Regions from separate parts of the Paenibacillus glufosinatiresistens genome, predicted to be linked through region 4. Evidence: riboswitches for the same ligand, from Rfam matches in the RefSeq annotation. Region 4 holds a riboswitch; each other region holds the start of a gene.

Region 1 (5,266 bases), on a different contig from region 4:
TTCGCTTCCGGCGAAATATTCGCATTGACCGGAGACGGAGAAGGCGCCGCGGGAACGGCAGACTTACTGGTCACCTCATTGCGGCCCAGCAGCACCAGCAGCAGAATAGCGGGCAACAGCGCAGTGAATAACCGATATTTCCGACTCGTTCTCAAATCCCATCTTCCTCTCAGGTGCATATAGCTCAGTAGCCCTGCCGGTGAGAGCAGGGCATACCTGGCGGTTAAGATTTCATGCGGTCGATTGCAGGAGGATGAAATTCGACGCCCGAGAGTCCAAGAGAGGACAATCGCTTACGGCAGGAACAGCGCGCCTGCCGGAACCACTTCTTTCTTCTGGCTTGCGCTGCTCCACATCAGCGTCGCTTTGGCATCCCCCTGATTCTCATAGTATTCCACTTTCAAGTCGTACATCCGTCCTGCTTCCAGCGTAATGGTGCCATTGCGTTCCGTTCCGCTCTGTTTGACCCAGCTGTCGATTACGGCCACGCCGTTCACAAAGACGCGAATGCCGTCATCGGACCAAGTGGAGAACGTATAGGTTTCACCGTACTTCGGCTTGATCTTCCCTGTCCATCGAACGGAGAAGAAGTCCGCCGGTACGGCCGCATCCGGAGATTTCAGGCGCCAGTTGTAATCCAGAACGCTCTCCTGTCTGGACATTACAGGCGCGCCGGAAAGATTCATGTTGTTGAAATACTCGCCGAGAAGTCCGTTAACCTCCGCCGCTTCCTTCCCGTCCGCTACCGTTAATTCCCCCGCAGAGGCCGGTTTTGAAACAACTGTCACCGGTTGTTCGATTATCGAAGCCGCGAGAGCAGGGAGGGCGGCAGGAGCAGGAGCCGCCGACTGTGCCGGCGCAGGCGTACTTGTCGGCGCAGGTGTGCTTACCGGTGCAGGCGTACTTGTCGGCACAGGTGTGCTTACCGGCGCAGGCGTGCTTGTCGGCACAGGCGTGCTTGCCGGCGCAGGCGTGCTTGCCGGCGCAGGCGTGCTTGATGGTGACGATGCCGCCGGCGCGGCCAGAGAGGCAGGAGCGGCGGTCTGTACGGTAAAGAATGCGCCGGACGGAACGCTCTGCTTCGCCTGCTTGGCGCTCTGCCACATCAGGCGGAGTTTCGCATCGCCCGTATTGTCATAGTATTCCACTGTAAGATCATACAGCCGTCCCGCTTGAAGCGCGATCGTGCCGGAACGTTCCGTTCCGCTCTGGTTGTACCAGCTGTCGATTACCGTCTTGCCGTCGATACAGACCCGGATACCGTCGTCCGAGGCAGTGTAGAAGGTATACGTCTCGGAGTAGTTCGGCTTGATCTTACCCGTCCACCGGGCCGAGAAGTAATCGGACGGAACGCTGCCGCTCGCCGGGGACAGCTTGCCCCAGTTCATATCAATCTTGTCCTCTCTGCGAACCAGCACCGGCGATCCGGACAAGGTCATATTGGCATAGTACTGGGCTTGAAGACCATTGACCGTCACCGGATTCGCAACGCTCTCCGGAGCCGGTACAGCTGTCGGTGTAGCCGACGGCTTCGGGGTCGCGGTCGGTGCGGGCGCGGCAAGTGCAGGCGTTGCTGCCGGTGTCGGCGTGACTGTTGGTGTCGGCATTGCTGCCGGTGTCGGCGTGGCTGCCGGTTTTGCAGCCAGCGCGGCCTCGGCCACATTTATATATTCGTCCCGCGTCAGCGTATAGCTGTGATTCATAAAGTTCTTGATCGTTGACGCAGTGTTTTTTTCGTTCAGCAATTTGCCCCAGTTCATCATGAATACATATTTGTTCTGGGAGGCGGACAGTACGGACGGATCGGGCATTTCCCCGTTCTCGCCAATGGCAACCGGCTTGCCGTTCGCCAGGCTGACCAGACTGTTGTAGTAGTTCTGCTTGAAATCATTGTCGTAAATATCAAGGGCCAGAATATCGACCTTGTCCGCGCCCGGATAGGTCTTCTCGATCGGATCGGACCAGGCGTTCGGCGCGTTCGGGCTCCAGACCCACAGCAGATTGTTCAGGCCGTGGTAATTAACGAAACGGTCATACATGATATTCCACAGGGCGGCAAAGTTGCTCTTCTGTCCCCACCAGAACCAGCCTCCGTTCATCTCATGATACGGACGCCACAGGACAGGAACGCCGGCATCGCGGAGGCTCTTCAGCGATACGGCTGCTGTGTCCAGGTCGGCGATCAGGCTGTTGTACTGACTCGTGCCTGGCGTTACATATTTATTGAATTCGGTCTGGCTGATCGACTTCTGGACATTGCCCCAGTCATTGCTGGTACCCGGAAGCTTCTCGTGAAAGGTCATGGCGACAATGCCGCCCTTCTTATACGTCTGTGTCGCGCTCCAGACGATGTTCTTGCGCTGGGCCGCCGCCGCGGCTTCGCTCTGGCCGGAAATGGCGCCGAGCTCATAGCCGTGCAGCGCGGCGAACTGGCCGCTGCTGCTCTGCAGCTTGTTCAGGTATTCATCGGGGCTCTCGAAATAATCGTGCTGGCCGCTCAGAATTCCTTTGCCGGAGATGGCGTTCAGGTAGCTGAGCAGTTTCACTGCGGCGGGGGATGCAGCGGAGTTGACCGGGTCCTGCGACGATGCGGCCCAGGCTCTTCCCGGGCTTGCCGGCGAGACCGGCAGCATGGACAGCAGCAGGACGATCGACAGCAGGGCAACGGACAGACGACGAGTACGGTAAGACTTCATTTCACTCTTCCTTTCGGTAACCAGGCTGTCTTCTTATAGAGAAGACCCTTGGCTTTGCGTCCCTACCTCGCGATAGGTTTGCCTTTTCGTTGTGGAAGGAGAATCCCTTCTTACCGTACTTATCGACAATCTTTTCGACCGCTTGAACCCTTCACGAACATACCAAGCCAAAATTGAATCTTAAGCCCTGTTTGAACGTTCTCCAAATCGGTTAAATTAGTTAGTTTGGTCTAAGAGATGAACTGTTGGAGTTCAATGTCTTCCCAGTCCAGCGTAATCCGGATATTGTCTTCTTCGACAAGCTCCGAGCCTCTCTGCACCTCGATCAGCTCGACGTCGGTCAGAGCCAGAATGCTGTGCTTGGTCCCCTCCGGGATGCGGACGACATCGCCTGCGCGGACCGTATGCATCCGCTCGTTGAGAATCACGCTCGCTTCTCCGCTGACAATCGTCCAGATCTCGCTCCGTTTGCGGTGCAGCTGGTAGCTGATGTTTTTGCCTTCCCCGATAAAAATCCGCTTCGTCAGCACTTCGCTGCCTTCGTCGTATTTGACATAATCAATGACGCGGTAGTGTCCCCAGCGCCGCTCTTCGTACATGGGACGCTGCTCGCTGCCCTTCAGCACTTCCTTGATTCGCGGACTCTCGGACTTGGAAGTGACCAGAATACCATCGGGGCTTGCCGCTACAATCAGATCCTTGGCGCCGATCACGGTGATCGGGATATCCAGTTCATTGATGAGGCAGCTGGATGCGGAATCCTCCGTCAGCAGGCCCCGGCCAAGCTGATTGCTCGCCATCTCCTCAGTCAGCGTATTCCAGGTGCCGAGATCCTTCCAGAAGCCGTCGTACGGGCGAACCACGATATTCTCTTCCTTCTCGACCACTTCGTAATCGAAGCTGATGGACGGCAGCAGCTTATACTGCTTCTGCATCTCCTCGTAGTTGAGCGGAAGGCCCTTGCTCTGGAGGATATCCAGCAGATACCCGAGTTTAAAAGCAAAGACGCCGCAGTTCCACAGCGCGCCCTGCCCGATCAGCTCTTCGGCCTGCGCGCGTTCCGGCTTCTCCTGGAAGTGGCTAACTCTCCGGTAGGCGTCGTCGGCCGTGCCCTCGGATACGGGGATAATGTAGCCGTATTTCTCGGAGGCGAGCTCCGGAACCACCCCCATCAGCGCCAGGTTGGCTCCGCTGGTGTCCATCGTCTGCTGGAGGCTTGCCACCGTCTCGAAGAAGGAAGCCTCGACGTATGGATCCACGGGAAGAATCGCCACGGTCTCATCCGGCATCACGCCGGCCACCGAGTACAGATAAGAAGCGGTCAATGCGATGGCAGGGAAGGTATCCCGGCGCTCCGGTTCGACTATGATCGGCACCTCCGGCCCGAGCTGGCTCTGAATCATCTCCACCTGCCCGCGCCCCGTCGCCAGGAAGGAATGCTCTGCGAGTCCCGTCTCGGCAAGCTGGCGCCAGACGCGCTGCACCATCGATTCGGGCTCGCCCTGCGGACTGCGCAGCACCTTAAGGAATTGTTTGGACCTGGAGTCGTTGGACAGGGGCCACAGCCGTTTTCCCGAACCGCCAGACAAAAGTACCAGTTTCATAAGTGAACCCTCCCCTTGGAATATGTGAATGCGGATAAATTACAGCGCGGTTGCCATCGGCGAGTAGCCGCTGAGACCGCCGAGCGACGGACGGCCGACGGAATGATACTCCAGGCCGGTGCCTTCGATCTGCGCTTTGGTATACAGGTTGCGGCCGTCGATCAGGATCGGGCGGCGCATGGTGGAGGCCATCTTGGCCAGGTCAATATCCTTGAAGACACTCCAGTCGGTCAGCAGCGTCACGGCATCGCTGCCCTCCGCCGCTTCTTCCGGAAGGGTGCACCAGCGGATCTGCGGATGGTCATACTGCTTGCGGAAGTTGTCCGCGGCGATCGGGTCGAACACCTTGACGATGGCGCCTTCCTTGACCAGCGCTTCGACAATCTCGCGGGCCGGCGATTCGCGCACGTCGTCGGTGTTCGGCTTGAAGGCCAGCCCCCAGACGCCGACCATGGCGCCCGCCAGGGAGCCGATGGATTCGTGCAGCTTGTCAAGGATCATGAACCGCTGGTCCGTATTGACCTCGACGACCGATTTCAGCAGCTTGAATTCATAATCCACGTTGCCGGCGATCTGTATGAGCGCCTTCGTGTCCTTCGGGAAGCAGGAACCGCCGTAGCCGATGCCCGCCTGGAGGAAGGAAGAGCCGATGCGCTTGTCTAGCCCCATGCCCTCGGCGACTTCGGTTACATCGGCGCCGACCTTCTCGCAGATGTTCGCAATCTCGTTGATGAACGAAATTTTGGTTGCGAGGAAGGCATTCGAGGCGTATTTGATCATCTCCGCGCTGCGGATATCGGTAACGACGATCTTGTCCGTGAAGCCTTGGTGCAGCTCGCGCATGACCGGCTCCACTTTCGGATTGTCGATGCCGATGATAATACGGTCAGGATGGAGCGTGTCGCGGATCGCGGAGCCTTCGCGCAGGAATTCCGGCGCGGAGACGATATCGAACGGATGCGGCGT
Region 2 (5,266 bases), 250 kb from region 4:
GCCGAGATGAACTGGTCGAAGATCACCTGCGCGGCATTCGCGAAGTCTCCGTACTGCGCTTCCCAGATGACGAAGGTCTCCGGCGCGAAGACATTGTACCCGTACTCATAGCCGAGAACGGATGCCTCCGACAGCGGGCTGTTGTAGACGCCGAAAGAGGCGGCGGCATCCTTCAGCTGATGCAGCGGCGAGAAGAGCGCGCCCGTCTCGCTGTCATGAAGCACCAGATGCCGCTGCGCAAAGGTGCCGCGCTGGGCGTCCTGCCCGCTGATGCGGATCGGCGTGCCGTCCTGGAGAATCGTGGCGAAGGCCAGTGCTTCGGCCAGCGCCCACTCGACCTTCTCGCCGTCGTTCAGCAGATCCTTGCGGCGCTGCAGAATGCGGGCGAGCTTCGGATAGACCTTGAAGCCGGGCGGCACATCCAGCAGCGTGCGGTTGATCTCCTGCAGCCGCGTCAGCGGCACCGCCGTAACCGGGTAAGCTCCCTGCGGATCGGGAAGCGTGACGGACGGCTTGGTCTCGCCGTTCTTGTGCTTGCCTTCCTTCATCCGGTCGAAGGCTTCCTGAAGCACGCGCTCGTTCTCGGAGCAGAAGCGCTCTGCGTCCTCGCGGGTAATGATCTGCTCGCGTTCCAGCCGCTGGGCATACAGACGGTAGACCGTCGGGTGGCTCTTGACCCGGCCGTAGACCAGCGGCTGGGTCGTCTCGGGATCGTCCATTTCATTATGGCCGTGACGGCGGTAGCCGACAAGGTCGATCAGGAAATCCTTCTTGAATTTGTGGCGGTAGGCGCTGGCCAGCCGGACGGCGGCGATGCAGGCTTCCGGGTCGTCGGCATTGACATGGACGACCGGAATTTCGTAGCCCTTCGCCAGATCGCTTGCGTAGTGGGTGGAGCGGGAATCCTCGCTCTCCGTCGTGAAGCCGATCCGGTTATTGACGATAATATGAATCGTCCCGCCGTTCTGATAACCCTGAAGCTTGCTGATGTTGAGCGTCTCGGCGACAATGCCCTCGCCCGGGAAGGCGGCGTCGCCGTGCATGAGCACGGCCATCGACTTGTTCGTATCCTGCACAGGCAGTCCCGGAGTCCGGCGGTCTTCCTGGGCCGCCCGGGCGAAGCCTTCCACGACCGGGTTGACGAATTCCAGATGGCTCGGGTTATTGGCCAGCGTCAGGCGCGTACGCACCGTCTCGCCTTCGCGGACGGCGCGGTCGGCGCCGAGGTGGTATTTGACATCTCCGGTCCAGCCGTAATTGATGCCCATGGAGCCCTCCGACGGGAACAGCTCTTTGTTCGGCGAGTGGTGGAACTCGGAGAAAATGATTTCGTAAGGCTTGCCCAGAATATGAGCCAGCACATTCAGCCGTCCCCGGTGGGCCATGCCCATCAGAATGTGCTCGGCGCCGTCGTGCGCGGCGGCCCGGACAATCTCGTCCAGCATTGGAACCAGAACGTCGTTGCCCTCCAGGCTGAACCGCTTCTGGCCGACGAAGGTCTTGTGCAGGAAAGTCTCGAACTGCTCGACCTCGATCAGCCGCTTCAGCAGCTCCTTGCGTTCGCCGGCGGTCAGAGGCGCCGGCGAGCTCGGCGACTCGGCCTGGCTGTTCAGCCAGCGGAGCTCCTGTTCGTCGTGAACATGGCCGAACTCATAGGCAATGGTCTTCGTATAGGCCTGCCGCATCCGGTGGTAGGCATCCCAGGCGGTTTTGACGTCGGACGGGGCGTTCTCCCAGATCAGGGAAGCCGGCAGCGCGAGCAGATCCTCGCGGGTAAGGTCATAGGAAGAAGGCTCGATCGCTTTGGCCAGAGAATGGCGCGTCTCACGCTCCAGCGGATCAATATCGGCGGCCAGATGGCCGTAAATGCGGATGTTGGCAATCAGCTTCGCGGCCCGGACCGCTTTGAGCAGCCAGGCGGTGTCTCCGGCAACCATCTGTTCGGGCGCTCCGGCGGCTTGCGGGCCAAGAGGAGGCGGGCCGGAGACAGTGAACAACTCGCGGTAGCGGGGCTCAACGGTCTCGGGGTCCTGAAGATACTGTTCGTATTTCTCCTGAATATACCCCAGATTGGGTCCATGATAATTGCTCCAGATCGAATCGCGGTAGGGCTCTTGGGCTGCCATGAATACATCCTCCTTAACGGATGACTCCAGCTTCCGCCGGAGCTGTGGTTGCGTTTACATTGGTACAGACGAAGCATCGCTGGCCTTCGGTTAAGGCGGCGGCTGACGGGGTCGAGACCGCCGGGCCGGCCGGAGGCATACTGCCTCTCTGAAACGAAGGTTCTTGCCACATCCTATAATGCAACTTTCCCCCAGTACAATCAATTCTAACTTTCGGCCAATCCGTTCGCAAAACGGCATAGTTCTGCCTTATAGGCCATAATGCTTAGGAAATGAGCGGGAATGACAGGCGGAGACCTGAACCGAAATGCGACTACTTTCCCACTTTTTTTGAAGGAAGGGGTTTCAAACACTTGAGTTCAGGTTATTTTTTGTTTATAGTACCTATATACTACTTGCTAAGAATCTACATAACTGGGTTTTTGGTCGGTATGAAGTTTTTTCTCTCCGCGCAATCTTAACCTCCAAAATACGACACACATTCAGGCCATTATCTTGTACAATGTTAGTGATAGACAGTTTTCGAGATCTAAGCAGATCCTTGAACTTAAAGGGTCCAGTAAAGGGTAAACTTGCCGAAAGGCAGGGACACAAAGTCGCGGGTCTAAGGCGAACCATGCTACGACAGCCGGACTGCCTGGGGACATGAAATCTTAGGAGGAGATTTTTTGGACAAGTCCAACCAGGGGAACGTAGTGGAAACTCAGGCGGCAGATCTCGACATGGAATGGGTACACCTGCTTCTGAAAGCCAAGAAACAGGGCATTCGCGCCGAGGAAATTCGTCGTTTTTTCAATGATAGAACATTGAAGGCCATGTAGAATGCGTAATTCTGCATCTGGCAGCAGCAGAGCCTGGCGGCGCGGCGCCGGGCTTTTTTTATTTCATCTGTGAACCATTACCCGGATGACCGGGTCAGCGAAACGTGGCAATCGCTGTCAGGGAGGGAGAAGAGACGTGACTATCGTATTGTTCGTGCTGGCCGGACTGGCCGAAATCGGCGGGGGCTACCTGGTGTGGCTGTGGCTGCGGGAAGGCAGACCGCTCTGGATGGGGGCGGCCGGGGGCTTGATTCTTGTCCTGTACGGAGTAATTCCGACGCTCCAGTCGTTCCCTTCCTTCGGACGGGTCTATGCCGCCTACGGCGGGGTCTTCATTGTGCTGGCCGTGCTGTGGGGCTGGCTCGTTGACCGCAAAACCCCCGATTTCTACGACGGGGTCGGGGCAGCCATCTGCCTCATCGGAGTATCGGTCATGCTGTGGGCGCCCCGGGGCTGACCGGGGCGAACGAATAATGCCGCCCTGCTGTTCTCAATTAAGAACAGCAGGGCGGCATTATTCGGCTCCGATGGCTGATCGGCATCCCGGCCGGGCCCGGCCTCTGAACGCGGCTACTCGTCTTTTTGTTCCAGCCGCCATTTCTGATAATCCAGGAATTCCTTGAACTCCCGCTTGCTGACCCCCGATGACATCGCTTCCTGAATCAGGCGGAACCAGTCGGCGTCGAGCGGCTCCTCTTCCGAATCGGATAAGTTTCCATAGAGAAGGCTTTGGACGGAGACATCCAGGGCCTCGGCGATTTTTTCGATAAATTGAATCGAGGGGTTGGATTGAATATTGCGTTCTACATTGCTGAGGTACGATTTGGCGACATCAGCTTTGCCGGCAAGCTCGGAAAGGGAAAGCCCCTTCTCCAGACGAAGCTGCTGAATGTTCTGTCCGATGTTGTCTGGCACGGCGGATTCAGCCCCTCCTTGTTAGTGAGTGGATTAAGAGTGAGGGCATACGCTCTTTAATCCTATCCAGTATAACAAATTTGCATCTGTCCTCAAAGCCAAAATTAGCGAGGAACAGGCGCCAGGGGCCGAGCCTCGCCGGTCAGGGAAGACGCTGGCCGCGGGAGCTGACATAGAGGTCATACCACTCCCGGCGGGTCAGAACAATCTCTTCAGCGCCCCGGCAGGCCTCGATTCGGCGGGGGCTGACCGTTCCGATGACAGCCTGAATGCCGGCCGGGTGCGTCATCAGCCATGCGAGGACAATGGCTTCCCGGGTCGTTCCCTTCTCTTCGGCCAGCCGGGCGACCATGGCCGCCGTGTCGGCGACATGCGGCGGCTCGCCTTCCAGCGAACGTCCGCTGAACCGCCCTTGGGCAAGCGGTCCCCATGCTTGGAGCTGAATGCCGTTCGCGCGGCAGTATTCAATCGTCCCCTCCGGCATTCCATGTTCCGTCCAGGCGGGGCGGTTGACGCTGACTACGGCGTCCAGCCAGTCAAGCTTGCCGAGACTGAGGTGCAGCTGATTGACGATGAAGGGCTCGTCCGTCCCTGTGCGGAGCAGCCCGATCTGGGCGGCGCTCATATTGGATACGCCGAAATGGCGGACCCTGCCCGAAGCCTTCAGCTCCCGCAGCGCCTCGCCGACCTCTTCAGGGTCCATCAGCGGGTCCGGCCGGTGAAGCAGGAGAATATCGAGATACTCGGTGCCCAGGCGCGACAGGATGCCGTCTACGCTGGAGAGAATATGGGATCTGGATAGATCGAAGGTATTGGACAGATCGCCCGGCTCCATCAGCCGGATGCCGCATTTGGATTGCAGAATCAGCCGTTCGCGCAGCTCCGGCCGCTCCCGCAGGACCGTGCCCAGAATGGATTCCGCTTTGCCGCGGGTATAGATATCCGCACTGTCGATCATGTTGACGCCGATGGACAGCGCGGCCTCGACCGCTTCGTGCCCCTGCTTGATCTGCTCGGCTGTTGCCGGTTCCCGGTCCCACTCTCCGCCGAGCCCCATCGTCCCAAGCACGATGGGGCTTACGGCGATTCCAAGCCGGTTGTTCCAGTTCAAAGGCAATGTTGACATAGACAGCTCCCCCTTATCGTTCCGACCCTGTTATTTCGACAAAAAACCTACCCGACGGGCCCTTGGCCCTGCGGATAGGTTCCGTTCGTGTGCTGCGCCGGCTCCAAGCGGCCGGGCCGCCTAGAATCCGGTATGGTAATTGCGGTCGCTCGACGACCGCTGCTTGGTGCTCTCCTTGTCCTTCTCCTCCTGCTGCTCGAGCGTCAGATCCTCTACCGGAAGCGGATCGACGTTCTGTTCGCTCTCGAACCGGTCGAACAGGCTCTCGCTCTCGGTCG
Region 3 (5,266 bases), on a different contig from region 4:
CAAAGTCTGCTCCTGGCCGTTAACGCTGAACCGGTTGAAGGTTACTTTGCCTTCCAATGAGACGATCCGCAGCGAGTGGGGAGCATCGGTCAGGTTTTTGACTTCGTAGACGACTTTGCTGTAGCCTTCGAGGTTCGCTGAGGTCAGGTCGATGATGCCCTTCGCGACGTTGTCGATATAGACCTGCGCCGTGCCCATATTGCTCTGGACATTGGACAGCCAGCGCACGCCGGTGCCGGTGAAGCTGAAGGAAGCGATCTCGCCGGAGCTCTCGGTCTCATTCCAGCTTCCGTTCTCATTGGTTGCAATGCCGGCCGAGTAAAAGATCCCTTCGTCACTGAACGCATAATCGCGCCAGCCGGTCTCGGTGGAGGGCAGTCCCTGCTTCGGCGTCAGCTCGATAAAATCGAGGTTGACTCCGCCGGTGTTGCCGCTGTCATGACGCAGCATCACGGTATTGGGCCCGTCGGTCAGCGTCACTTCGGTGGCAATGCTCTTGTAAGCGCCCGCGCCCGACGACTTGCCGGTCGAGGCAAAGGTCAGCTTGCGGATCAGCTTGTCGTTGACGTACAGGTTCAGCGTAGCGTCCGCCGCGGTGGCGTACCCGATGCGAACCGAATAATCGCCCGCACCCGGCATGATGTTGATAATGCTGACGCTTGCTCCGCTGCCGTGCATATCCCGGACATAGCCTTGGGAAGAAGCCGCGGCGTCGGCTGCCGTCTTGGCGATGCCGCCGAGCTTGCCCTTCTCGGCCTCATAGAGCGGTCCGCCCGGCGTTACCGGCATATCCGGCACGGCCAGCGTGGCCGGGCTGCTCGCCGCCGAGCTGTTGCCGGAATCGTCAAACGCCCGGACGGTGTAGGCATAGGTATGGTCATAGGCGACCGAGGTATCCGTATAGCGTGTCACGGCAGCGGGAAGGACGGCCAGCTCGGCCCCGTCGCGGTACAGCACGTAGCCGGTTGTTTTGCGGTTGTCGGCCGCCTCGCCCCACTGGATGACTGCGGTATTCCAGGTCGCCATGGCGGCGCCGGCAATGACCGGCTGTGCCGGAGCCTGCGTCTCCTTCGGCGTCAGGTACAGCTGCACCGCTTCGCCTGCGGCCACATTCAGATCTACATCCATATACGGCGATGCCGTGCGTTCATAGGAAGAGTAAGCTGCCCCCAGCGTTTTGCCGTCCCGGTACTGCTCTACCCGGTAGGCGGCGTTATCCGGGAGCATAATCCGGACCGCAACCCGCCGTGCCGGGGTCCCGGCCGGCTCGAAATTGACGATGCTGACAATCCGCTTGTCCGCCGAAGCGCCGATGTTTGAAGCGCCCAGGGCCCGGGTGTCTACAGCGCGGACATAGATTTTGCGCCCGGCTGATTCATCGCCGCTCAGGAAGGAGTAGGCCAGGGGCGATCCGTGCGTCGCATAGGCAGCCGCCAGCCTGCGGAAGGTTCGCAGCCGCGTCTCCCCGCCCTCAGCCGCATTCGCCGACCAGGCCGCCGTATCCGCAGCGCGGTGGGTGCTCCAGTTGGCAGGCTGGGCAAAGAGCGCATAGTTCGGATTGGCCGTATCGAAGGCGGTGTGCTGCATCATATGGTCGGCATAGCCGATGTCGGCGCGCAGCTCCCGGTCGAATGCCGCGGCGTATTTGTAAGCGGTAGCGCCGAACTTGCTGTTGTCGGCATGCAGATCGTTGGCGCCCGTCTCCGTCATCATCATTTCCTTGGGCAGACCTTCCTCGGTGCCCCCGTTGTAGGACAACAGGTTCTCGTTCAGGGAGCCGCCCCGGCCCTGCGTAAGGCCGGACAGCCCGTAGCTGTGGCCGTTCGTCAGATCGGACAGGGCTTCAATCGGTCTCCGCTGGGCGGGATCGCGCTCCCAGCCGTAGGGAGTGCCTTTGGAGGGCCAGTAGGCCCAGCCGGGGGCAACGATTTTTAACTGGGGATAAGCGGCCTTCTGGGATTGGAGGAATTGCGCCAGTTCCACCAGGGATGCTTGGTTGTGATTGAATACGCCCGGCTCGTTATCCAGCTCCAGGTAAGCGAAAGACGAACCGTAGGAGGCCATGAACTGGCGGATATACGTCTTGATCTCCTCGGACACATGTCCGGCAAGCATCTCGGTGCTGCCCATATAGTTGGAGCCGATCATGCCCACCACCGGCTGGAGATTCAGGTCCTTTAGCGTCTGCAAATACGCTCCGAGGCCGTCCTGCCACTGGTTGCGCGTATCGGACCAGGCAGGGACCCGCATCATATTGCCGCTGTAGGCGGAACCGAGCCATTCGGTCAGATCCGGCAGCAGCCGGGTCACGTTGTCGTTCATAGCAAACCCGTTCGTAATCGCGGTTCCGAGGTGGACATACCGGCCATGAATCGGCTCGGCGGCCGGGGCCTCCAGAGCGGTCAGCGACAGCTCGTCCCACTCGTACCAGAGATAGGCGTCACCGGATGTGCCGGCATAGGAGCCGGCATAGACCTCCAGCTTGAGCTCGTTGCTCCCGCTCTTCAGCAGCTCCACCGGAATATACAGCCGGTATTCATCGCGGTAAGGATTGGCGCCGCCGCTGCCCGAGGTCCCGGCAATCTGCAGCATGCCCGCCAATCTTCCGTTGGAGTACACGGCCATCTGGGGAACCGACATATAGGCATTCAGAATGTGCACATCCAGCTCCGCGCCATACGCCGGCAGCGCATCCAGCTTGTAGCCGATGGAGAGCGTCTTGTTGACGCTGGCCTTCATTCCTTTGGGAAAAGCTTTCCAGTCCGGCGCAGCCGGGTCGGAGGCATAGGTGGAGTAGACCGCCGTCATCGGCTTGAAGTCGGCAAATTCGGCGGAGCTTCCGTCATGCTTGCCGATCTCCCAGAGCTTGCCCTGCGGAGCAGCGGCGGCAAGAGCGGCGGCACCAGCCTGCGGAGCATACACTGCTTGCGTGACGGCAGCCTTAAGCGCCGGAGAAGCCGATGGCGTGATTGTGATGCCGGCGGCGGTTGAAGCGCTTGCGGGCTGCTGCTCGGCATATACAGGTCCCATGGAGAGGGCCGGTCCGCCGAGAATCAGGGCGAGCGCCGCGAGGGCGGAACCTGCTCTGGACAGCAGCTTGCTGCGCGGCCGGCTGCGCCGGGCGGGGACAGGAGTTGAAGCTTCTTGGCGGTCATTGCAGATATTGCGGGTGTTGCCATCAGGTCTGTTCCATGAAGTCATGGTATTTCTCCTCCGTTAAAATAGTTCCCTGATCGCCGCCGCTGCCTTGGGATAGGTCAGCGGCGCCCGAATGGGCGGAGGAGGAATTACTTTTATCAAACGGCGGGTCTAAATCGGCGGCATACGTTCAAAAAGCTCTTCCCCCAAGTGAGTCTGCTTGATTGGAACCGATTTGATTTCAGGCAGAAATCACTCTTTTTCCGGCAGCGCGGCTGCCACCTTCGTCCTGCGTCCCTTCAAGCGGAGCTTAGCAGAGCGAAGAAGGCCCTATGGCTTTGCGTCCCTGCCTTTCGGCAGGTTTGCCTTTGTCACAATATAGGGTGAAGCAAATAAAGGACGACGGACGGCATCTTGCGAGGAATCGCTGCGGCGGCTTGCCGCGTACCGGAAGAACGGCAGGAAAAAGGGTTCGGACAGGGGAGAATTTCAATGCGAATCGGGCACGTTCAGCAAGCTATCCAGCAAGCGTTTCTACTCTTGTATATCGGTCTTCCGGGAGTTTCGATTTAGACTCGGACAGCCCCTATCTTTCGCATTTCTGAAAGGATTGTGACGATTCATATAGGCAGTTGTCAGCCGCCTTCGGTACGCTTGGGCCATAAGACTCACAGCCTGCCGGCAAAAAAGCCGAGTCACCGTCCGCGGGAAGTTCACGCAGGCGATGCTCGGCTTACAGGGTTAAGGCGCTCTCCGCATCCTTTAATCAGCGTTTAACCTGATTAGGACTGGTGTTCGTTACGACAGGCAGCATCTTTTCACTCTTCTCCATGAGAGCCTGACATTGGCCGCAGACCGGCTGAATCGAAAAAACGAAATTGTCTCTCATCCATCCGTTGCACTCTTCATTGGTGCAGGACCATATGGCCGTCATCTCTTCTGGAAGATCCGCCATCAATCTTTTCCGTGAATAGTACATGCAGCATCCTTCTTTCTCTGGTGGAATCAGGAGCGAAAAAAAAGCCCCAATGCTAGGATTGGGGCTCTCGGTCAGCTATTTACAGTTTAACAACATTCTCGGCCTGCGGGCCGCGGTTGCCTTGAACCACGTTGAATTCAACGCGCTGTCCTTCGTCCAGCGATTTGAATCCGTCACCAACGATAGCGCTGAAATGTACGAATACGTCATTTCCGCCTTCTACCTCGATAAAGCCAAAGCCCTTGTCTGCGTTAAACCACTTTACTGTTCCTGTTTCCATTATTCATTACCTCCACGATATTATTTACATGATCTTAAAATTCCTAAAAAAAATCACATATTGTACAAGGTTATAAAATCAAAATCATAACCCTCTACAATATGTGAGTTCAGGTCGAAATTTCAATAAACTAACTATAACACATCTGGGGAGCATTGACAACTCCCCTTTTATTTTTATTTACAGAGTCGTCAGATACCGCTCATTCGCCCCTATAAGCCTGTTGCAAGGCCGCCAGGTCGAATTTCTTCATGTTCATAAAAGCCTTCGTTACACGCGCCGCTTGCTCCGGCGTCCCCTTCTCCAGCAGCTCGCCTATATCGGCCGGAACAATCTGCCACGATACGCCGAACTGGTCGGTCAGCCAGCCGCACTGTTCGGCTTCGGGAACCGCAGACAGCCTCTCCCAATAATGATCGATCTCTTCTTGCGTATGGCATTTCACCATAAAAGAGACGCCTCCATCGAACTGGAACCGATGATCATGCGCGCTGTCCATGGCGGTGAACCACAGATTCTCCAGCCTGAAGTCGGAGAACAGGATCGTCCCCGCCCGATCGGGTCCCGAGCCTTCCGGATAGCGGACAAGCATTCCCTGCCGCGAATTGCCGAATACCGAAACATAGAGAGACATGGCCTCTTCCGCCCTGCCGCATACCTCTCCTACAAACGTTAGAGCAGGCAAAATAGCCGGCCGCTCCTCGCCTTCCGGATTCGTCAGAATCAGCTGCCAGGACAAGCCGTACTTGTCCTGAATCCAGCCGTACCGCTCGCTGAACGGATACTTGCCCAGCGGCATGAGGGCTTGTCCGCCCTCGGATAACCGGTCCCAGACCTCATCCAGCTTCCGGGCGGCGTTCTTGTCGCGC
Region 4 (5,266 bases):
CGATGAACAGAGCAAGGTTCCGGCCCATATGGGCTACATGAACAGTTCCTATTTTGACGAAATCTATCATGCCCGGACCGCTTATGAGTACATGCACGGCATCGTGCCTTACGAGAACACCCACCCGCCGCTCGGCAAGCTGCTGATTGCCGCCGGGATGGAAGTGTTCGGCGTCACGCCGTTCGGCTGGCGGATTGTGGGCACGCTGTTCGGTATCGCAATGCTGCCGGCGCTCTATGTAATGGCGCTCCGCCTGTTCGGCAGAACCCGTTACGCGGCGCTGGCCGCAGGACTGTTCGCGCTGGACTTCATGCATTTTACCCAGACGCGAATCTCCACCATTGATGTCTACGGCGTGTTCTTCATTATTCTGATGTTCTACTTCATGCAGCGGTACGTGGCAATGGACTTCTACCGCGTGCCGCTTCGAAAGACGCTTTGGCCGCTCTTCTGGTCCGGGCTGTTCTTCGGCATCGGCGTCGCCTCCAAATGGATTGTGCTGTACGGAGGAGCGGGCCTTGCCGTTATGCTGTTCATTGCGCTCTATGACCGCTACCGCCAGTACCGGGCGGCCCGGGGAGTGCTGGAACGCGGGAGCGGCGATCAGGAGCTGGCCGCCGCCTGCCGGTCGGCGTCGGCCGTCTTTTGGCGAAACACCGTTCTTACGCTTGGGTCCTGCGTGGCATTCTTCGTTCTGATTCCGGCGGCCATCTACAGCCTGTCGTTCATACCGGTGCTGTCGGTGACAGGGCAAGGCTATACGTTCAGCGGCCTGATTGAGGCCCAGAAGAACATGTACGATTATCACAGCCAGCTGACCGCGACCCATCCGTTCGCTTCGCAGTGGTGGCAGTGGCCGTTCATGAAGCGGCCGGTCTGGTTCTTCAGCGGCGGAGACGGCCTGCCGGCCGGCAAGGTCAGCAGCATTGTGACGATGGGCAACCCGGTGATCTGGTGGACCGGCATTTTTGCCCTGCTGGCTGCCCTGTGGATGACGATCAAGCGGGGCGAGAAGAAGCTGTATGTGCTCTGGATCGGCTTCTTCTCCCAATTCATTCCCTGGATGCTTGTTCCGCGCCAGACGTTCCTTTATCATTATTTTGCGATGGTGCCTTTCCTGATTCTGGCTCTGGTATATATGCTGAAGCTTGCCGACGGCAGGCTGGCTCCGAAGCGGACGAACGCGCTGCTGGGTATCTATGCAGCCGCGGCCGCCGTCTTGTTCGTGATGTTCTACCCCGTTCTGTCGGGTATGCAGGTCACCAAAGACTATGTGGACATTATGCTCCGCTGGTTCCCGACCTGGGTATTCTGATCTTGCGTTTTAAGAGGGACATAACCGTGCGGGCAGTTTCCGGGACTGGAGCTGTCCGCATTGTTTATCATTTGTGTGTATAGGAGGCTTATGGTGGTGAATGCGGTGAATGCCAAATACAGTGTCATTATTCCGATGTACAACGAGGAACAGGTCATTGCCCACACCTATGAACGGCTGTCCAAAGTCATGGACTGCTGCGGCGATACGTATGAGCTGGTGTTCGTGAACGACGGGAGCCGGGACCGGACTATGACGATTATGAGGGAGATCGCAGACCGCGATCCGCGGGTGAAGATTATCGATTTTTCCCGGAACTTCGGTCATCAGGTGGCGATTACGGCAGGAATGGATTACGCCCGGGGAGAGGCGATCGTCGTCATTGATGCGGATCTTCAGGACCCTCCCGAAGTCATTCTGGAGATGATTGCGAAGTGGAAGCAGGGTTATGAAGTCGTGTACGGCAAACGTCTGAAGCGACACGGCGAGACGGCGTTTAAAAAAGTGACAGCCAAGCTGTACTACCGTCTGCTCAGCAGCATGACAAGCGTCGATATCCCGACCGATACCGGAGACTTCCGGCTGATTGATCGCAAGGTGGCCGACGTGCTGCGCGGCCTTAAGGAGAAGAACCGGTACGTTCGCGGACTGGTGAGCTGGGTAGGCTTTCAGCAGACGAGCGTGGAATACGTGCGGGAGGAACGTTTTGCCGGGGAGACCAAGTATCCGCTCAAAAAAATGCTCCGGTTCGCCCTAGACGGCATCACCTCTTTCTCTCACAAGCCGCTCAAGATCGCGTCCTATATCGGCTTTGCCTTGTCCCTTTCGAGCTTTCTGTACCTGTTCTTCGTGCTGTTCCAGAAGCTCTTTACTTCCCGGACCGTCCCCGGATGGGCCTCGATTGTCGGCGTCAATCTGCTGTTCAACGGGATTATGCTGATGCTGCTGGGGGTAATCGGTGAATATATCGGCCGGATCTACGATGAGGCCAAAGGCAGACCGCTGTATATCGTGCGTCAGGAGACCGGATACGCAAGGCTGCCGGGTGAAGAGCGGGAGCTTCTGGAAGAGGACGGCGCTCAGGCAAGGGAGGAGAACGGCCGTGGCTGAGTTCAAGCGACGGGCCGATCTGATTCAATTCCTTAAATTCAATGCGGTCGGCGTGCTGAATACGATAGTGGACTTTGCCGTCTTCACCGTACTGAACAGTCTGGGTTTATTCTATACCGCGGCCCAGGTGCTGTCCTACAGCGCGGGCACGGCCAACAGCTTTATCTGGAACAAGAAAATAACATTTCGGGATCAGGAGAGTTCCCGGAACGACCGGTTTGACCGCAGCCAGCTGCTGCGGTTCATCATTCTGAATCTGTGCGTAATGGGACTCTCCCTCGTTCTGATCCGTTTACTGACCGATACACTGGGGATTCAAGTGCTGCTCTCCAAAGCGGCGGTTACCTTCATAACCGTCATAATCAACTTCTTCGGCAGCCGCAAATGGGTATTCGTCAAGCCGAAGGGGACGCCGGTCGGCGACCGGACGTCTTCGCAATAAGCGGACCGAGAAAGGAGCTTCTTCAATGCGGAAACTATCCTATCTGCTGATTGCAGCCGGAATACTGGTCTTGCTGTATCCGTGGGGCAACGAGCGTTATAACGACTGGCGGCAGGCGAGACTCCTGGCCGAAGCGGAGAGAAGCTTTGCCGATGCCGATACCGCAACTCCATCGCAGGGCAGCTCCGATCTGCGAAGCAAATATGAGGCCGTATCCCGGATTCTGCAGGAGGGGGAATTGGAAGAGCCGGAGGCATCTCCCGAAGCGGCATCCGAGGAGCATGCCATCGGGGTGATCGAGATCCCTTCAATAGAAGTGAAGCTCCCGATTCTTGAAGGAGCGACCAAAGCGAACATGAAGCATGCGGCAGCTCATGTGGCCGGGACGGCACCGCTCGGAGAGAGCGGCAACTCTGCCGTTGCGGCGCACCGGGCGCATACCAAAGGGCGGCTCTTCAACCGCCTGGGAGAGGTCAAGATCGGGGATTCCATCGTAGTTAAAGCTCGCGGGCAGATCTATTCGTATAAGGTCGTTGAAATCCGGCGCGTGCTGCCGACCGATCTTAGAGTGTTGGAAGACCGGGGCCAGGACTCCATGCTTACTCTGATAACCTGCGATCCAATGATTAATCCCACCCACAGACTTATCATCCATGCCAAAATGCCTTAATGCAGTAAAGTTCAGCCGGGTTTTTACGAAAAAAATATTAAAATTTGGAAGTTTTGTTGCTCGAAACTATTGAACGAGCTCTGCAAATATGGTAATCTATTAACAGAAAAGCTAAACACGATAACGGCAAACCTGTCGAAAGGCAGGGACGCAAAGCTACAGGGCCTTTCCCGCAAGGGGTGGCAGCCAGCTACCGAATGAAGAGGCTTTTTTTGTTGTTTAGATAAGGCTGCAACGATAATAGCAAACCTGTCGAAAGGCAGGGACGCAAAGCTACAGGGCCTTTCCCGCAAGGGGTGGCAGCCAGTTGCCGAAAGGAGTTTTATCAAATGAATAAGAAGTGGTACAGCGTGCTGCTCGCAGGCGTTATCGGCCTCAGCGCTCTCCCGTTCGTCCCGTCCTCTGTCCAAGCCTCCGCCGACTGGATGGATACTTCCAAGGTGAGTCAGGGAGTTGTCGGCGTCCAATATGATGTTACCCCGTCCGTCCGAACGAAAGTTATGATAACCAAAGACGGCAAGAGCTATAACTACACACTGCCGAGCGATTCCGAGGAATGGTTCCCGCTTCAGCAGGGAAATGGCTCGTATCAAGTCTCCGTACTGGAGAACACAAGCGGCAACAAATACAAATTGATCTTCTCCGAGACGGTGTCCCTCTCCCTGTCCAATCCGAATGCGGCCTATCTCGGCTCGGTACAGAACATCAAATGGGATGCCACCGACAAATCTATTCAGATCGCGAAGGAACTGACGAAGAATGCTTCGACAGACATGGACAAGGTGAAACTGATCTATAACTACGTAGTAGACAATATTAAATACGACTACACGCTGGCCGCCAACCTGCCGGCTGACTATATCCCCAACATCGAGAATACACTGAGCAGCAAGAAGGGAATCTGCTATGACTACTCGGCTTTGTTCGCCGCGATGCTCCGCAGCGTAGGCGTTCCGACCAAACTCGTGATGGGTAGCAGCGATTATGTGAAAGAATATCATGCCTGGAACGAAGTCATGGTCGGCGGCAAATGGATCACGATTGATACGACCGTAGACGCCGGGCTTGCCAAGAGCAAGAAGAGCGTCGCGCTGGCCAAGAGCAGCAGCAAGTACGCACCGGCTAAGGTTTATTAATCTTCTGAATAGTGAAGATGCTGAATAATGAATGAAATCAAGGACAAGCCCATGGAAGAGGGGGTTGTCCTTTTTTGTATAACGCGAATCTTAGGAATTTAATGTAATTAAATAATTTACGAAAAAGGGTTGCATTCAGTTAGTGGGCATGGTATATTCTTATTCCGGCCGATTGATCCTGAATCGATCGAATGAAACAAGATCAAAAAAAGTGCTTGCACAAAACGGTCGGACGTGATATAGTATAAGAGTTGCTGGTGCGAACGAGCATCGGCGATGAAGACGGTTTGATCTTTGAAAACTGAACAACGAGTGAGTATTAATCGAGAGTAACATCTCGTCAGATTCATCTTATGAGCAAGTCAAACGAACTTGTTCGTCCGAAAGGATCGGCTCAGCCGAGATTGATACCTTTCAGACGTTCAGCTCGACGAAGGTCGAGCCTTTTATGGAGAGTTTGATCCTGGCTCAGGACGAACGCTGGCGGCGTGCCTAATACATGCAAGTCGAGCGGATTCATTCAGAGAGCTTGCTCTTTGGATGAGTTAGCGGCGGACGGGTGAGTAACACGTAGGCAACCTGCCCTTCGGACC

Evidence for each region. Region 4 has a riboswitch for cyclic di-GMP ahead of RBI05_RS07870 (transglutaminase-like domain-containing protein). Riboswitches for the same ligand answer to the same signal wherever they lie in the genome.
Region 1: another riboswitch for cyclic di-GMP. It lies ahead of RBI05_RS17300 (glycosyl hydrolase); the one in region 4 lies ahead of RBI05_RS07870 (transglutaminase-like domain-containing protein).
Region 2: another riboswitch for cyclic di-GMP. It lies ahead of RBI05_RS06820 (anti-repressor SinI family protein); the one in region 4 lies ahead of RBI05_RS07870 (transglutaminase-like domain-containing protein).
Region 3: another riboswitch for cyclic di-GMP. It lies ahead of RBI05_RS12210 (polysaccharide lyase family protein); the one in region 4 lies ahead of RBI05_RS07870 (transglutaminase-like domain-containing protein).

What each region holds. Positions count from the first base shown of each region.
Region 1 covers NZ_JAVFHT010000022.1:29,658-34,923, reverse strand. The annotation lists gene RBI05_RS17305 (glycosyl hydrolase) at 1-155, opposite strand, end outside; gene RBI05_RS17300 (glycosyl hydrolase) at 294-2,696, opposite strand; cyclic di-GMP riboswitch class I at 2,709-2,789, opposite strand; gene RBI05_RS17295 (sugar phosphate nucleotidyltransferase) at 2,927-4,300, opposite strand; gene RBI05_RS17290 (UDP-glucose dehydrogenase family protein) at 4,340-5,266, opposite strand, start outside.
Region 2 covers NZ_JAVFHT010000004.1:59,033-64,298, forward strand. The annotation lists gene RBI05_RS06815 (2-oxoglutarate dehydrogenase E1 component) at 1-2,126, opposite strand, end outside; cyclic di-GMP riboswitch class I at 2,682-2,767, shown strand; gene RBI05_RS06820 (anti-repressor SinI family protein) at 2,795-2,947, shown strand; gene RBI05_RS06825 (YnfA family protein) at 3,084-3,404, shown strand; gene RBI05_RS06830 (helix-turn-helix domain-containing protein) at 3,518-3,862, opposite strand; gene RBI05_RS06835 (aldo/keto reductase) at 4,005-4,988, opposite strand; gene RBI05_RS06840 (hypothetical protein) at 5,109-5,266, opposite strand, start outside.
Region 3 covers NZ_JAVFHT010000010.1:59,629-64,894, forward strand. The annotation lists gene RBI05_RS12210 (polysaccharide lyase family protein) at 1-3,201, opposite strand, end outside; cyclic di-GMP riboswitch class I at 3,401-3,515, opposite strand; gene RBI05_RS12215 (cold-shock protein) at 3,905-4,117, opposite strand; gene RBI05_RS12220 (cold-shock protein) at 4,197-4,397, opposite strand; gene RBI05_RS12225 (VOC family protein) at 4,600-5,266, opposite strand, start outside.
Region 4 covers NZ_JAVFHT010000004.1:307,807-313,072, forward strand. The annotation lists gene RBI05_RS07850 (glycosyltransferase family 39 protein) at 1-1,315, shown strand, start outside; gene RBI05_RS07855 (glycosyltransferase family 2 protein) at 1,421-2,425, shown strand; gene RBI05_RS07860 (GtrA family protein) at 2,418-2,867, shown strand; gene RBI05_RS07865 (class D sortase) at 2,893-3,537, shown strand; cyclic di-GMP riboswitch class I at 3,653-3,735, shown strand; cyclic di-GMP riboswitch class I at 3,770-3,852, shown strand; gene RBI05_RS07870 (transglutaminase-like domain-containing protein) at 3,867-4,673, shown strand; partial or broken rRNA gene RBI05_RS07875 (16S ribosomal RNA) at 5,119-5,266, shown strand, end outside.